DNA from 4 places in the Alkalihalophilus pseudofirmus genome. Region 2 is predicted to be linked to each of the others. Evidence: riboswitches for the same ligand, from Rfam matches in the RefSeq annotation. Region 2 holds a riboswitch; each other region holds the start of a gene.
What was found. A riboswitch is a leader RNA that binds a small molecule or an ion and turns the genes downstream of it on or off. The one in region 2 is predicted to bind S-adenosylmethionine.

Region 1 (4,151 bases), 600 kb from region 2:
CGGTGAATTTTGTTCAGATTGCCAAAACCGCTTAGAGAAGAATCCATTGCGTATTCTTGATTGTAAAAAAGACCGTGAGCATCCATTAATGCAAACAGCTCCTTCTATTCATGACTACTATACAGAAGAGTCTGCTGCTTATTTCAAAGAAGTGAAGCAGCATCTTGATCAAATGAATCTGCCTTACGTAGTAGATCCAACATTAGTGCGCGGTTTGGATTACTATAATCATACTGCTTTTGAAGTAATGGCTGAAGGAGAAGGATTCGGAGCCATTACAACATTATGCGGCGGCGGAAGATACAATGGCCTTGTACAAGAGTTTGGCGGCCCAGAAACACCAGGAATCGGCTTTGCCTTCAGTATTGAACGATTGATCATGGCGTTAAAGGCACAAGGGAAGGTCCCTGATTTTGGTAATCAGCTTGATTGTTTCCTTGTTACTCTTGGTGATGCGGCCAAAGCGAAGTCAGTTGAGCTTTTGTATCAGTTACGACAAGCGGGGATTCGCTGTGACAAAGATTACTTAGATAAAAAAATGAAGGCACAGTTTAAAGCTGCAGATCGCCTAAACGTACGCTATACAGCGATTCTTGGTGATAATGAGCTTAATGAAAATCGAATTAATGTGAAAAATATGGAAACAGGCGAACAGGTCGAGGTTGCACTCGATACTTTTATCACATACATGAAAGAGCAAGTTGAGGGAGGCAAATAAGATGATTGGTAGAACGCATCATTGTGGAGAGTTAAGAAGTGAACATGTAGGGGAGACCGTACAATTAAAAGGGTGGGTGCAAAAGCGCCGTGATTTAGGAAATGTTATTTTCCTTGATTTGCGAGACCGCTCAGGCATTGTTCAAGTTGTTTTTAGCCCAGAGGTTAATAAAGAAGCACTTGAGACAGCAGAACGTGTTCGTAATGAATACGTACTTGAAGTAGAAGGTACAGTCGTTGCGCGTGACGCGCGTACAGTAAATGACAAGATTGAGACAGGGACGATCGAAATTCATGTAACAAAAGTAGAAGTACTCAATGCTTCAAAATCACTTCCATTCCAAATCGAAGCTGATACAGATGCATCAGAGGATGTGCGTCTGCGTTACCGTTACTTAGATTTACGCCGTCCTGATATGCAGGAAACATTTAAACTACGCCACAAAACAACAAAGTTAATTCGTAATTTCTTAGACGAAGAAGCATTTCTTGAAATTGAAACACCAATGCTTACAAAGAGTACACCTGAAGGAGCTCGTGACTATCTTGTTCCAAGCCGCGTGCACCATGGTGAATTTTATGCTCTTCCGCAGTCGCCGCAAATCTTCAAGCAGCTTTTAATGGTGTCTGGTTTTGAACGTTACTACCAAGTGGTTCGCTGTTTCCGTGATGAAGACCTACGTGCAGACCGTCAGCCAGAATTCACCCAAATTGATATTGAGACTTCTTTTATGGATAAAGAAGACCTTCTTTCAATGACAGAGAAAATGATGGCAAAAGTTTTAAAGGAAACAAAAGGTGTAGAAGTTTCCCTTCCAATGCCTCGTCTGACGTATGATGAAGCAATGAACCGTTATGGCTCTGATAAGCCGGATACACGGTTTGAAATGGAGTTAATTGAGCTCTCAGATGTAGTCCGTGACTCAAGCTTTAAAGTATTTACAAGTGCGATTAACGGCGGCGGTATTGTGAAAGGCTTAAATCTTAAAGGCGGGGCAAGTAAAATGTCTCGTAAGGAAATTGACGCGTTAACTGAATTTGTTAAGCCGTATGGTGCAAAAGGTCTTGCTTGGCTGAAGGTTGAAGCAGATGGCTTAAAAGGCCCGATTGCTAAATTCTTTGAAGGGGAACATGCAGAGAACCTTCTAAGTGCGATGAATGGGGAAGAAGGCGATTTATTATTCTTTGCAGCAGACAAAGCGCAAGTTGTCTTTGACAGCCTTGGTGCACTTCGTCTGAAGTTCGGTAAAGAGTTCGACTTAATTGATAAAGATGCATTTAATTTCTTATGGGTTGTTGACTTCCCGCTCGTTGAATATGATGAGGATGCAAAGCGTTATGTCGCTCTTCACCACCCGTTCACAAGTCCTAAGAAAGCAGATCGTGACCTGCTTGCTACAGATCCTGCATCTGTTCGTGCCGAGGCTTATGACCTTGTATTAAATGGTTATGAACTTGGCGGCGGTTCACAGCGTATTTATGAGCGTGAAATTCAAGAGCATATGTTTAGAGCGCTAGGGTTCTCAGAAGAAGAAGCAAAAGAACAATTCGGCTTCTTACTTGAAGCATTTGAATATGGTACACCACCGCACGGGGGAATCGCTCTTGGACTTGACCGTCTAATCATGCTTCTAGCAGGGCGTACAAACTTACGTGATACGATTGCATTCCCTAAAACAGCAAGTGCAAGCTGCTTATTAACTAATGCACCAAGCGAAGTAAGTCTTGATCAGTTAATTGACCTTAATTTATCCATCATCGGTAATAAGACGGATAAGGTCGAAGTATAAAGCATTCTAAGAGACTGCCTAGATCATTGGGCAGTCTCTTTTTTTAAGTCTATTTACAACCTGAGGAACGAGAGCAGCATTTAAAATAATACAGAGAGAAAATATAAGTGAAAAAATGATTGACTGTTTCATTTGAGATGCGTATAATCAGACTCAATAGAAAATTCGAAACAGTATGAGATGGAGATCTCATCCTTATCAAGAGTGGTGGAGGGACTGACCCGATGAAACCCGGCAACCGGTTTGTATGCCTATACAAACAAAGGTGCTACGTTCAGCAGAATGAATTCATTCTGAAAGATAAGGGAAGGCAGTGAAAACCTTTCCTTTTGGAAAGGTTTTTTTGCATTCATGATTATACAAGTTTAGATGAGACGAGGAGAGAGGCACATGCTTAAAATAGGAATACTTGGTTTTGGAACAGTTGGTAAGGGAGTGTATGACCGCTTTCATAGAACGAGAGAAACGATTGAACGTCAATTAGGGGAGTCATTTGCAATTGAAGCGATTTTAGTTAAAGATCGTCAAAAAGATCGGGCTTCTTTAGAGGAAGGTCTTGTGACTACTGATTGGGATGAATTTAAAAATCATCACTCCTATGATATTGTCTTTGAAGCGATCGGAGGTATTGAACCAGCGTATTCATATACGAAACATTTTCTTACTCAAGGGATTCCGGTTATTTCAGCGAACAAGAAATTGATCGCATCAAGAGGGGAAGACCTTGAAGCTTGTGCACAAGCTGGCGGCACCTTTTATGGATATGAGGCGGCTGTTGCGGGTGCTATTCCTATTATAAATGCGCTGCGTGCCACCCTTAGCACAACTTCGATTGATCGAGTTCGAGGCATTTTAAATGGAACAACAAACTATATGTTAACGGAAATGATTCAAAAAGAGAGAAGCTTTGCTGATGTGCTGCTTGAGGCTCAGCAGCTAGGCTATGCAGAAAGTGATCCAACTGATGATATTGAAAGCTATGATGCGTGGTATAAATTGATCATTTTAAGCAGACTCTGTTTTGGTAAATGGAGTGACACGGAACAGATTACTCGTTACGGGGTAAGTGAGATTGAAAATTGGCATGTAGAGGTAGCAAATGAACTTGGCTGTCAGGTGAAACTAATTGGTGATGCAAAGCTAGAAGATGGAGAAGTGAGAGGTATTGTGTCCCCTGCCTTTGTTGCTGGTGATGAACTTCTAGCATCCATCAACGGGGTCGTAAATGCTGTTGTCCTTTACGGGGAAGATATTGATCAACTATCGTTTGCCGGCCCAGGAGCTGGAGGGGCTGCTACAGCGAATAGTATGGTAGAAGATTTTATTCTTCATAGTCGTTATGATGGTGATCGTGTTGTGGCAGAAGAGCAACATGAAGCAAAAGAAGAGAGCAGCTATTCAATGGTATTTGTCAATCAAGCAAGTTACGGGGAATGTCTGCACTGGGCTGAAGCATATAGTGTTGAAATCGTTGAATCCATCCCGCATTCAGAAGGTGAGGCATGGATTGTTAAAAATGCTGCTGTAGATGAGTTGAGCCAGCCGGTTTATCAGCTGTATGGAAATATTCAAAGAATCACAAGTGCGAACGAAGTGAAAGTAAGCTAACAAATTAGTATAACGTAAGAGGGAGAGCTTATGGTT
Region 2 (4,151 bases):
AGACGGTACAGTAGCGCGTTTGTCTGAGGAGTTTCTTGGTGAGGATGTTTCTGAGCCTGTTGATGAATCAGAAGTCGTGGGTCTAGACGGAGAATAAGCCAGGATTTGAAATACAAAGGACCTTCCTTTGTATTTCTTTTTTTGAGAACTTTAATAAAGGAGGGGTAGTATGCTTGAATGGTTTAATCAAATTCAGTGGGAGTATTTATATGACCCGGAACTTGCGATGAATTCACTTCCTTTTTTACTAGAAGGTTTAAAGGTAACGATGATTATCGCTCTATTTAGTATGGTTTTTGCCCTCATTTTAGGATTACTCTTAGGAATTGCTCGGATGTCAAAGTTCTGGTTTATCAGATGGCCTGCAAGAATTTATATTTCATTTATGAGGGGAACACCTTTACTTGTATTTATCTTTATCCTTTATTATGGTATCCCGGTACTAGGGGTTGAATTTAAGAGTGCCATTGTTGCAGGGATTGTTGGAATCAGTCTTAACTTTGCTGCTTACAATGCCGAAGTGGTTAGATCAGCCATCATGTCCGTTCCGCGTGGCCAATGGGAGGCAGCTGCTTCATTGCAAATGAGTTATATTCAAACATTAAGAAGGGTCATTATCCCGCAGGCAACACGAATTGCCTTGCCGCCTACTTTTAATATTTTTATGGACATCGTAAAAGGTACTTCCCTTGCGTCCGTTATTACTGTCCAAGAATTATTGTACAGCTCAAGACTTGTGGCTGGCCGTACGTTTGATAGTATGACGATGTATATAACAGCCGCTCTTATTTATTGGGCGGTATGTATTATTATCGGTTATTTCCAAGAAAGATTAGAGAAGAGATATAATCGTTATTTAAGTAAGCGATAAAGGAGGACTCAAAATGATTAATGTATCTAAGCTTAACAAAAAGTTTGACGAGAATACCGTTTTAGAGTCCATCGACTTTTCGGTTGAGAAGGGAGAAGTGGTTTGTTTAATAGGGCCTTCAGGTTCTGGTAAAACAACGCTTCTTCGCTGCTTAAATGTGTTAGAACTGCCTAATAGCGGTACGATCACAATAGGTGAGAAAAAAATAGAATTTGGAGCAAAGAATGTTTCCAAAAAAGATATAAGTGAGCTGCGTGCTTATAGCGGGATGGTCTTTCAAGGCTTTCATCTCTTTCCGCACAAAACGGTCATGGAAAATATCATAGAGGCTCCTTTAACCGTTAAAAAAGCTAGAAAGAATACAGTTCTTGCAGATGGTGAGAAATTGTTAAGGAAAGTAGGTATGTTTGAACATAAGGATAAGTATCCAGATGCATTATCAGGAGGGCAGCAGCAGCGTGTGGCTATAGCTAGAGCCCTAATGATGAATCCTGATGTCATGTTGTTTGATGAGCCAACTTCAGCACTAGACCCGCAGCTCGTGGGTGAAGTGTTAAGGGTGATTGAAGAACTGGCTAAAGAAGGGCAGACGATGGTAATCGTAACGCATGAAATGAATTTTGCAAAACGAGTGGCTGATAAAGTATTTTTTATGGATGGCGGATTCATAGTAGAGGAAGGTAAGGCAAGAGAGCTGCTTGAACATCCAAAAGAGGCCCGTACAAGAGAATTTTTACAGCTGTTAGGTGAATAAATCATTAACCTATTGACAATTCTTTAATCCTTTATTATGATGAAATAACTTAGAAAATTTGAATAGTTTAAAAACTCTTATCAAGAGCGACCGAGGGACAGGCCCTATGACGTCCGGCAACCTCTAAGTTTATACTTAGTCGGTGCTAAATCCTGCAGAGCTATGGCTCTGAAAGATAAGAGGTGCGATCTTAATTGTCAAACCTCTTTCTGAATAGGAAGAGGTTTTTATTTTTGTTTTTACGGAAGTGGATAAGAACTAGAACCAACGTTTTTATAAAGTTGAGTTTTCAAATAAGATTACTTAGTTTCTGAGGTGGAAATCATGATAGAGATCAAGAATGTCATCAAAGAATATAAAACAAAAAAGGGCCTGATTAAAGGTGTGGATAATGTCAGCCTTGAGATTGAAAAAGGAGAAATTTTCGGGATTGTCGGATATAGCGGGGCAGGAAAAAGCTCACTTTTACGCTGCCTTAACCTAATGGAGAAGCCAACCTCAGGGGAAATTTATGTAGATGGGGTGAACCTAGTCTCATTAAAAGCTAGTAAATTGCGAGAGGCTAGACAGAAAATAGGAATGATCTTTCAACATTTTTATCTCGCATCATCTAAAACGGTATTTGATAATGTCTTTTTCGCCTTAAAGGCTGCTGGAAAATCAAAAGCTGAAAGTGAAAAGAAAGTTCTAGAATTACTTGATTTAGTCGGCCTTTCTGATAAAACGCAGCACTACCCGAGCCAGTTAAGCGGCGGTCAAAAACAGAGAGTCGGTATTGCAAGAGCGCTGGCAAATGATCCAAAGGTTCTCCTTTGTGATGAAGCAACCTCTGCCCTTGATCCAAGCACAACCCAGTCCATCTTAAAACTGTTAAAGAGTATAAACGAAAAGCTAGGTCTTACGATTGTTCTCATCACGCATGAGATGGAAGTGGTAAAAGAGATATGTGACCGAATGGCTGTGATGGAAAACGGGAAGGTCATCGAGCTTGGAAGTGTGTATCAACTGTTTGCTAAGCCAAAAGAAAAGCTGACAAAAGAATTTATCGATGGCGTCATGCAGTTTAAGCTCCCGCAAACATTAATGAACACATGCCAAGGCACAATCATAAAAATTCATTTTCAAGGTGATGTGGCACACGAATCCGTTGTTTCTGATGTATTAAAAGGGTTTGATGTAAAAGGAAATATACTGCACGGGAAAATTGAATACATCAAAGAAGTGCCGCTCGGGGTCTTCATTATGGAACTGATAGGGGACCAAGAAGAGATTAATAAGGTTATCTCTTACTTAGATGAAAAAGCGGTCGGGGTGGAGGTGATCACGAATGACAATTGATACATTTATTCAATTGCTGCCAGAATTAAATAAAGCTTTTATTCAAACAGTCATTATGGTCGGAATCTCCCTTTCCATTGCTATTCTTGTCGGCCTTCCGGTAGGAATTCTACTATATGTCACGGATAAAGGGTTATTTTTAGAAAATATATGGATCAAAAGCATCCTTGGACTGATTGTAAACTTAATTCGCTCGATCCCATTTATTATCTTACTAGTCGCATTAATTCCATTAACACAAGCCATTGTAGGCGGTACAATTGGGCCGGTGGCAGCCTCTGTTTCTTTATCAGTAGCAGCGATTCCTTTCTTTGCAAGATTAGTAGAATCATCGATGCGGAAAATTGATAAGGGGGTAGTTGAAGCGGCTATATCAGTCGGAGCAAGCCCTTGGCTGATTATTAAAGATATTTTATTAACTGAAGCAAAACCAGGAATCGTACAAGGAATTACAATTACAACCATCAGTCTTATCGGATACTCTGCTATGGCCGGGGTTGTCGGCGGCGGCGGGATTGGTGACTTAGCCATTCGTTTTGGCTACTACCGTTATGATGAGGCTGTGATGTTTACAACCATTATCATTTTAATTGTGCTCGTCCAGGTTATCCAATACACGGGTGACTTGATTGCAAAAACAATAGATAAGAGATGAAAATAGGAGAAAAGGGGAGATAAAAGATGAAAAAATTAAAAACGGTATTACTATCAGCATTATTAGTAGGAGCACTAGCAGCGTGTGGTTCGGGGGAAACAGAGGAAACATCAGCTGCAGGGGAAGATAAATCAAAAATCACATTTGGATCAACTGCCGGTCCATACAGTGATATGGTAAGTAAAGCCATCAAGCCTGTGTTAGAAGAAAAAGGATATGAAGTAGAAGTGGTAGAATTTAGTGATTATGTACAGCCAAACATTGCATTAAACAACGGTTCTATTGATGCGAACTTATTCCAGCATAAAATTTACATGGAGAACTTTGCTGAAGAAAATAATATGGAACTTTCAGAAGTGATTGTTGTGCCGACTGCACCAATGGGGATTTATTCTAATAAGTATGACTCTCTGGATGAAATTGAAGAAGGTACGCAAATTGCTATCCCAAATGACCCAACGAATGCTGCTCGTGCCTTTTTAATTCTTGAAGAAGAGGGATTAATCAAGGTCGACCCAGACGTGAATCCACTC
Region 3 (4,151 bases), 800 kb from region 2:
ATCAACGAAGAGCTTGATGATTCCCCTGAATTTGTAAACGAATCACCGTATGAAAAAGCATGGATGATCGTTGTTGAGCTTAAGGATTCAAATGAAGTGGACAAGCTGATGAACGATTCTGAGTATGCAGAAATGATCAGCGAAGATTAATCATTTTAGAGAAGGAGGAACCTGCCTCCTTCTCTTTCTTTTTCCTCGAGTAGAACACACCGTGCGGCATACACTATAGCTACACCATACATTTGGAGGGGAAGCGGTATGGATTTAGTAAAAGTGGATGTGACAAGCAAGGTAAAAGGAAAGTATGAAAACGGCCATATGAACCTGTATGTGGATGATGCTCGCATCGGACAAGTAACGGAAACAGAAGCGGGCTTGCAGCATATTATGAGTGCTGGATATATATTTGAAGAGGATAAAGTATATAGATATGAACAGACCGACCCTAACCAAGTGACTTCCTATGTAGACAGCTGTGAAGAGGGCTGGTGTTAGAAGAACTGGTGTTAGATGATGTAAGCTTTTCGTCTGAAAACTTTGACGAAAGGCTTTTTATTTTGGGTGAAATCGACTATTATATTTAGGGGATCGAAATAATGAAAAGGTGATGGTCGATATGGCGCGTCTTATGGGAGACTGGTCAAGGCAGCTTAAATCATATAATCGAAATGTGCGTTTGTTTCTTTTAGCCTCTGTCCTAGCTAATATTGGGATGGGGATTTTTATGGTCATTTATAATTATTATATACGTGAGTTAGGCTATGTTGATCAAGTCAACGGCAGAGTCATTGCGATGCAGGCTATGGCTAGTGCGATTGCACTTTTGCCTGCTGGCTTGTTGAGTGATAAGATCGGCCGAAAAAAAGTCATCTTGTTTGGAGCCGTTTTTGCAGCCGTCAGTCTTTTACTAAGAGGGGTGCTGACAGCTGAAACACTTCTATTAGCAACTGCTTTTATGACAGGACTTTTTATGGCGTTTATCCAAGTATCTTCTATTCCACTCCTTGCGGAAAATTCATCTGAAAAAGAACGGGTGCACCTGTTCAGCTTTAACTTTGCTCTTATTATGGTAGCAAACGTAATCGGAAACACATTAGGCGGGACGATGTCTGATTTATTTCATAATGTATTTGGCCTCGCCATGTTAACAAGTGTACGAATCACCTTGTTGTTTGGGGCAGCATTATTTTTTATAGCGTTAATTCCAATTTTAAAGATTCGTGAGGAACAAAAAGTCCGCAAAGAGAAAACAGGAGCAAGCTCTCTAGGGAAGTTATTTACGACACATCGTTCCAGTCTGAAAGTGATCGGACTTTTCGCTGTAGCTAACTTATTGATTGGCTTTGGATCTGGTCTCGTTATCCCTTACCTGAATCTCTATTTTACCGACCGCTTTGATGTAAGTTATTCGGTTGTCGGTATTATTCTCTCTTTAGGCCAGGCAATGACGGCGATTGCGCTAATGATCGGTCCAAGTGTCGTGCGAAGAGTGGGTGAAGTAAAAGCGGTGGTCATTTTGCAGCTGTCCTCCTTGCCGTTTCTTCTATTAACTGCCTACACAGAAATATTGTGGGTTGCTGTTATAGGTTTCTTATTTAGGCAGGCATTAATGAATGCAGGGAATCCAATCCAGATGGCATTGATGATGCGGAAGGTAGATGACTCGATGAAAGGTCTTGCTAACTCAGTGGGCCAGATGGTGTTCCAGCTTGGCTGGGCGGTAATGGGTCCTGTTTCAACTACCCTTGTAATGATTCATGGTTCCTACTACGGGTATGCGTATGTATTCACGATCACAGCAAGCCTTTATCTCATCGGTTCGGTCTACTTTTTTCTAGTATTTAGGGAGAAAAAAGCAACGGAAATATCTTCTTCAAATGTTTCGGCATAAAATCGTTGACAGCTAAAAAACCCGCGTGCTATGATGCATTCATGTAAAAGCGAACGACAACAACTTTATATCTCTTATCGCGAGAGGTGGAGGGACTGGCCCGATGAAACCCAGCAACCACTAAGTCATATGTTGACCTAGAAGGTGCTAATTCCTGCAAAGCATGAGCTTTGGTAGATGAGAGAAGGGATAATGAATTTACGCCTTTCTGTTCATCATAAACAGAAGGGCTTTTTTATTGTGTATGAGTTTGTCGTACGTTAGAGTTAGGAGATCCTCATCCTTTCATGCTTTACTAAATAACTTCAGTAAAGCTTATAACGTGGTTTGGGATTTATAGAGAAAGTAGGGAGTAATTAATGATTTCACTTCGATCGATTCGTAAACGATTTGAAACGAAGAATGGCACCGTTCATGCCGTCGATGGCGTTGATTTAAATATCGGCGAGGGGGAGATATTCGGTGTGATTGGATATAGCGGCGCAGGTAAAAGTACGTTAATTCGTATGTTAAATATGCTTGAGCGTCCAACAGAAGGAGAGGTTGTTGTAGCTGGCAAAAAGCTTTCAGCACTCTCAACAAAAGAATTAAGAAAAGCCCGTCAAGAAATCGGGATGATTTTCCAGCATTTTAATTTGCTTTGGTCGCGTACGGTGCGAGATAATATCGCGTTTCCTCTTGAAATTGCAGGTGTGCCAAAAGCCAAACGTGAACAACGGGTGAATGAGTTAATTGAGCTAGTAGGGCTTAAAGGACGCGGAGACAGCTATCCATCGCAATTGAGCGGCGGACAAAAACAGCGTGTCGGTATTGCACGTGCGCTTGCTAACAATCCTAAGGTGCTGTTATGTGATGAAGCAACATCCGCACTAGATCCTAAGACGACAGATTCGATTTTGGACTTGCTCGTTGATATTAATCAAAAGTTAGGCTTAACGATCGTGCTGATCACACATGAAATGCACGTCATTCGTAAAATTTGTCATCAAGTGGCTGTGATGGAAGCCGGTAAAGTAGTTGAGCAGGGACCGGTGCTAGAAGTATTCCGTAAGCCAAAAGAAGAGATGACGAAGGAATTTGTTAAGCAAATTACAGAGCCTGAAGAAACGACAGATGCGATTAAGCAATTACTCGCAGATCACCCTGAAGGTAAAATTGTTCAGTTAACCTTCGTCGGTGAAGAGGCGGAAAGCCCATTAATTACGCAGCTGATTCGCTCATTTGATATTGAAGTAAATATTGTGCAAGGAAAGATCACGAAGATCCAAGAAGGGTCATACGGGACGTTATTTGTTGCTTTACATGGAGAGACTGATGAAGTCGAGCGCGCGATTGCCTTTATCCGCAGCAAGAAAGTGGAAGTGGAGGTGATCACGTATGAATGATCAATTTTTAGCTGATGTGAAATGGGACCGCTTATGGGATGCGACGATTGAAACGCTCTATATGACGTCTATTTCTGTCTTTGCTACATTTGTACTTGGCCTCATTTTAGGATTAGTTCTTTATCTGACAGCCAAAGGGAATCTATGGGAGAATTATCTTGTTAACGTGGTGGCAAGCTTTATCGTTAATATTTTTAGATCAATCCCATTTATCATATTAATTGTTTTATTAATTCCATTTACAAGGGCCCTGACAGGTTCGATGCTTGGGGCAAATGCAGCGCTTCCTGCATTAATCATTGGAGCTGCCCCGTTCTATGCGCGTATGGTGGAGATTGCCCTGCGTGAGATCGATAAAGGGGTTATTGAAGCGTCACAATCAATGGGAGCGAGCAACTGGACAATCATTCGGAAAGTTTTAATTCCTGAATCCTTGCCAGCACTTATTTCTGGAATCACCGTTACAGCGATTGCACTTGTCAGCTATACAGCGATGGCAGGGGTCATTGGTGCAGGCGGTCTGGGCCATTTCGCGTACCTAGAAGGATTCCAGCGCAATAACAGCGAGATTACTTTGGTAGCAACAATCGCAATTCTATTGGTCGTTTTTGTGATCCAGTGGATTGGTGATTATTTTACAAATAAAACAGATAAACGGTAGGGGGAAAAGAGAGATGAAAAAGTTTTTAAGCGTAGTAGCAGCTGCAGCATTGTCTGTATCATTAGTGGCATGCGGCGGTGCAGAGGAAGAAACAACAGATAACGAAGCTGGTGAGGGTGCTGAAGGTGAAACAACGACATTAACAGTCGGTGCTTCTGCTGTACCGCATGCAGAAATCCTTGAAGCAGCACAGGAATTGCTTGCTGAAGAAGGC
Region 4 (4,151 bases), 1.2 Mb from region 2:
CTGTAAGCTTAATACCCGGCACTTCATTGTGAAGAAATTCAGCGTTTCTTGAGCTTGTCAGCGGCATGATCCCGACATAAATTGGTGTATCTAAATGTTTTGTTTCATGATAGAACGCTTCAATTTGTTCCTCGCTGTACATAGGCTGCGTCATAAAGAAGTCAGCACCACTCTCTATTTTCTTCTCCATTCGCTGAACTGCTTTATCCAAGTGCCTAACGTTAGGGTTACAAGCAGCAGCAATAGAGAAATTAGCTTTCTGTCCAAGATCTTTACCTGAGAAAGATATGCCTTCATTTAATTGTTTCATTAATGAAATAAGTTGAAAAGAGGTGACATCATACACCGAAGTAGCCCCCGGGAAATCCCCCACTTTTGTCGGATCTCCGGTCACAGCCAGCACATCATTAATACCGAGCGCATGCAGCCCCATCAAATGTGACTGCAGCCCAATTAAATTACGGTCTCGGCAAGTTACATGTACAAGCGGCCTTACATCTTCTTTTATTTGGGCGGCCAGAGCCATATTGTCAATCCTCGGAGAAGCAAGTGAATTATCCGCCAGAGTCACCGCATCCACTCCTGCTTCTTTTAAAACTTTTGCACCCTTTATAAATTTTTCAGTACTTAATTTCTTAGGAGGATCGAGCTCAACGATCACTGAGCGTCTTTTCTTAGCAATATCAGATAGCGGCTCTAGAGAGCGAGGAAACTCTATTTTCTTTGTAACTTTTTCCAAAGAAGGCGTAACCCATTTCTCCTCCACAGGTGTTCTACGCTCTGCTACTTGACTAAAGGCTCTAATGTGCTCGGGAGTCGTACCACAGCAGCCGCCAAGAAGGCGTACCCCTTGATTCACAAACTGCTCACCCATACTCTCGAAATATTCAGGATTTGAATGATAAAACAATCTTCCGTCTTGATATTCAGGCAAGCTGGCATTTGGATAAACGGACAAATACGCACGCTTTGGCAGCGGCACATCTTCTAATGAACGAAGCATGTGGCTTGGACCCATTCTGCAGTTTACCCCTACAACATCTGCTCCTGCATTCTCTAGCTTGCCAATTGCTTCTTTAAGAGAAACCCCGCCATGAAGCACCCCGATTTCACCTAGTGAAACATTAGCAATTATAGGGAGCTCCGATTGGTTCCGAACGATATTAATTGCTCCTAACAGTTCATCTAAGTCATAAAAAGTTTCTAACAATATACCGTCTACATTTGATGCAAGCAAGGCCTCAATTTGTTCTTCTAATGCCTCTAGAACTTCTTCTTTCGTCCATTCCTCTTGATGGAAATTTTGCAATCCACCGACTGTTCCGACAATAAATATGCCATTAGGGCCAGCTTCTCTTGCAAGCTTTACTGCTTCTTGATTAATGATTCTAACCTTTTCACCGAGGCCATATTTCTCCAGTTTTAAGCGATTGGCAGCGTACGTATTCGTTTGAATGATTACAGCACCTGCTTCGATATATTGTTTATGTGCATCTATAATTCTATTTGGGTCTGATAGATTCAGCTCCTCAAAGCATTTGGAAATCCCTTGTTCATAAAGAAGAGTCCCCATTGCACCGTCTCCAACTAATACTTCATTTTTCATTTTTTCTATAAAAGTCATGCGGACACCCCCTTACACATTTGATTTCGATTTAGCTGCATACGTAATGGCTTGCTCTAAATCATTTATAAGATCTTCTGCTCTCTCAATCCCTACTGAAAAACGAAGAAGTCGATTACAGACGCCATTTTCAACCCTCACGTCTTCTGGAATATCTGCATGTGTTTGGGTTGCTGGATAGGTCATTAAACTTTCCACACCGCCTAGGCTCTCTGCAAAGGAAATCAGTTTTAATTGCTGCAAGAGCGGATTCACCCATTCCTCGTCTTGAATACGAAACGATACCATTCCGCCGCGCCCTGGATATAATACATCTGTAACATGCTCATTTTCTTCTAAATATTGAACGACAGCTTTCGCATTCTCTTCGTGCTTTTCCATACGGAGGGCTAGAGTCTTCATCCCACGAATTAAAAGCCATGAGTCAAAAGCACCGAGTGTTGCGCCAATTCCATTATGATAATATCCAATTCGCTCAGATAATTCTTTGCCTTTTGAGACGACGAGACCTGCGATTACATCATTGTGCCCTCCTAGATATTTGGATGCACTATGAACAACGATATCAGCACCTTCTACAAGCGGCTGTTGTAATAAAGGAGTGTAGAACGTGTTATCAACGATCAATAATAGCTGTTGTTTTTGACAAATAGCTGCAAGTGACTTAATACAGGCTTCTTGCATCAAAGGATTCGTTGGAGTCTCTATAAACAGTGCTTTTGTTTTTTCATTGACAGCCGCTTCTACTTGAGCTAAGTCCCTCGGGTCAACATAAGAGAAATGAAGGCCCCATCTGCTCCATCCTTCTTCAAACAGTCGATATGTCCCGCCATATAAATCTTTAGATGCTAAAATTTCATCCCCCGACTCAAATAACGAAAAGACTGTTTGAATTGCAGCCATTCCAGAGCTGCATGCAAATCCTTGATCTCCTTCTTCAAGGGACGCAATCGCATCTTCTAAAACTTCACGTGTCGGATTGCCCGTTCTTGCATAATCATATCCTGTTGATTCTCCAATACCAGTATGTCTGTAGGCTGTTGATAAGTAAATAGGCGTATTAACAGCTCCAGTATGCTCGCGTCCTCTATTTCCAATCTGAACAACCTCTGTTTTATATCTCTCTTTTGTCATGGTTTCTCCTCCCGATTCCTCCTAATAACTAAAAAAGACACCTTCCTTAAATAAATAAGAAGAAGGTGTCTGTTAAATGCTAGCCTCTTCTTATCTTCCAAGCTTCAGCTTGGTGGAATTAGCACCTGACCAATAATGGCTGGTTGCTGAGACTTCATCGGGCCATTCCCTCCGTCTCTCTTGATAAGAATTCATGTTTTATGAAATTTCTAAATAAACTTTCTACGTTGAACCTAAGTTACACTATCTCACGAGTAATTGCAAGTGTTTTTTAAGATTCAGGTGTCGCATCCACGTGAAGGTCATCATTATTTCCGCACACACATTGTTTAAAGCCCGTCTCATATTCACCGTGATCATTTTCTTTGCCACGTAGAATATATTTTTCCCCGCATTTCGGGCAACGAATGATTACTCGATAACGTTCTCCTACCATCTTTCATTCCCCTTTCTACATTTTAATGATCAAGCTTATTAGCCCATTTTACCTTATTTAACGCTAAGATCCAAAGGCCGACCATAAAAGGTACCAGTCCGATTAAAAAGTACATATCAAATGTCAGCAAAATGAAATCATAGACTCCATGAAGCAGGACCGGGATCAATAAGGATAGTAATAGAAACTGCTTTCTTTTGGTGTTCTCCATCTTGGCTCTGCCTAGATAATAGCCCATAATCACCCCATATAATGCATGGCTTGATACAGGAAGCAGAGCACGACCTACCGCAGTCTCTAGTCCGTGAGCTAGAATATAGAACACATTTTCCATCGATGCAAACCCTAGTGATAAAGACACACCGTAGACAATTCCATCATAACGACGTTTCATTTGTCCATATTGATATGCAAAAAAATAGAGCATGAACCATTTGAAAAACTCCTCAAAAAATCCATACAAAATAAATGCTTGACTTAGACCAGCCTGTAATAAACCCTCAGCTGTAAAGGCGTACTGCAACACCATAACAGGGAAAACAAGGATAAGTCCAATAATAAAGGTTCTAAACACTAAGGCATTGACAGTTGATTCATATTCATTTCTCAAATAAAAATAAGATAGTAACGCCATTCCTGGTGCAATAGCAGCTGTTAATAGGGCAAACAATGTAGAGCCTACCTTTCTTATACTGTGCAATCATTTATTAATCATACAAATAGTATTTATACAAAATTAGATGGTAATTCTAATGAGTGAGGTATGAAAAGTATGGTAAAATACGTACATAACATCAAGAGAGTCATTCTCGAACGATAAAAAGGAGCATGAAAGATGAAAAAGATACTTGTGTTACATACTGGCGGAACCATCGCTATGCAAGAGGATGAACATGGTGCGGTTACCCCCAATCTAGTAAATCCATTATATTCCACAATTGAATCCCTTTCAAGCAT

Region 1: it holds a riboswitch for S-adenosylmethionine, as region 2 does, so the genes downstream of both, PQ478_RS04165 (homoserine dehydrogenase) here and PQ478_RS01170 (methionine ABC transporter ATP-binding protein) in region 2, are expected to answer to the same signal.
Region 3: it holds a riboswitch for S-adenosylmethionine, as region 2 does, so the genes downstream of both, PQ478_RS18455 (methionine ABC transporter ATP-binding protein) here and PQ478_RS01170 (methionine ABC transporter ATP-binding protein) in region 2, are expected to answer to the same signal.
Region 4: it holds a riboswitch for S-adenosylmethionine, as region 2 does, so the genes downstream of both, PQ478_RS07515 (methionine biosynthesis PLP-dependent protein) here and PQ478_RS01170 (methionine ABC transporter ATP-binding protein) in region 2, are expected to answer to the same signal.

Annotation. Positions count from the first base shown of each region.
Region 1 covers NZ_CP117835.1:809,636-813,786, forward strand. The annotation lists gene hisS (histidine--tRNA ligase) at 1-718, shown strand, start outside; gene aspS (aspartate--tRNA ligase) at 720-2,507, shown strand; SAM riboswitch class I at 2,700-2,814, shown strand; gene PQ478_RS04165 (homoserine dehydrogenase) at 2,898-4,115, shown strand; gene PQ478_RS04170 (hypothetical protein) at 4,144-4,151, opposite strand, start outside.
Region 2 covers NZ_CP117835.1:209,656-213,806, forward strand. The annotation lists gene PQ478_RS01155 (transporter substrate-binding domain-containing protein) at 1-97, shown strand, start outside; gene PQ478_RS01160 (amino acid ABC transporter permease) at 170-871, shown strand; gene PQ478_RS01165 (amino acid ABC transporter ATP-binding protein) at 885-1,625, shown strand; SAM riboswitch class I at 1,700-1,807, shown strand; gene PQ478_RS01170 (methionine ABC transporter ATP-binding protein) at 1,950-2,963, shown strand; gene PQ478_RS01175 (methionine ABC transporter permease) at 2,953-3,618, shown strand; gene PQ478_RS01180 (MetQ/NlpA family ABC transporter substrate-binding protein) at 3,645-4,151, shown strand, end outside.
Region 3 covers NZ_CP117835.1:3,490,028-3,494,178, reverse strand. The annotation lists gene gcvH (glycine cleavage system protein GcvH) at 1-150, shown strand, start outside; gene PQ478_RS18465 (YusG family protein) at 259-495, shown strand; gene PQ478_RS18460 (MFS transporter) at 617-1,891, shown strand; SAM riboswitch class I at 1,963-2,075, shown strand; gene PQ478_RS18455 (methionine ABC transporter ATP-binding protein) at 2,251-3,276, shown strand; gene PQ478_RS18450 (methionine ABC transporter permease) at 3,269-3,937, shown strand; gene PQ478_RS18445 (MetQ/NlpA family ABC transporter substrate-binding protein) at 3,951-4,151, shown strand, end outside.
Region 4 covers NZ_CP117835.1:1,447,393-1,451,543, reverse strand. The annotation lists gene PQ478_RS07520 (bifunctional homocysteine S-methyltransferase/methylenetetrahydrofolate reductase) at 1-1,624, opposite strand, end outside; gene PQ478_RS07515 (methionine biosynthesis PLP-dependent protein) at 1,637-2,758, opposite strand; SAM riboswitch class I at 2,846-2,948, opposite strand; gene PQ478_RS07510 (hypothetical protein) at 3,030-3,194, opposite strand; gene prsW (glutamic-type intramembrane protease PrsW) at 3,217-3,864, opposite strand; gene PQ478_RS07500 (asparaginase) at 4,030-4,151, shown strand, end outside.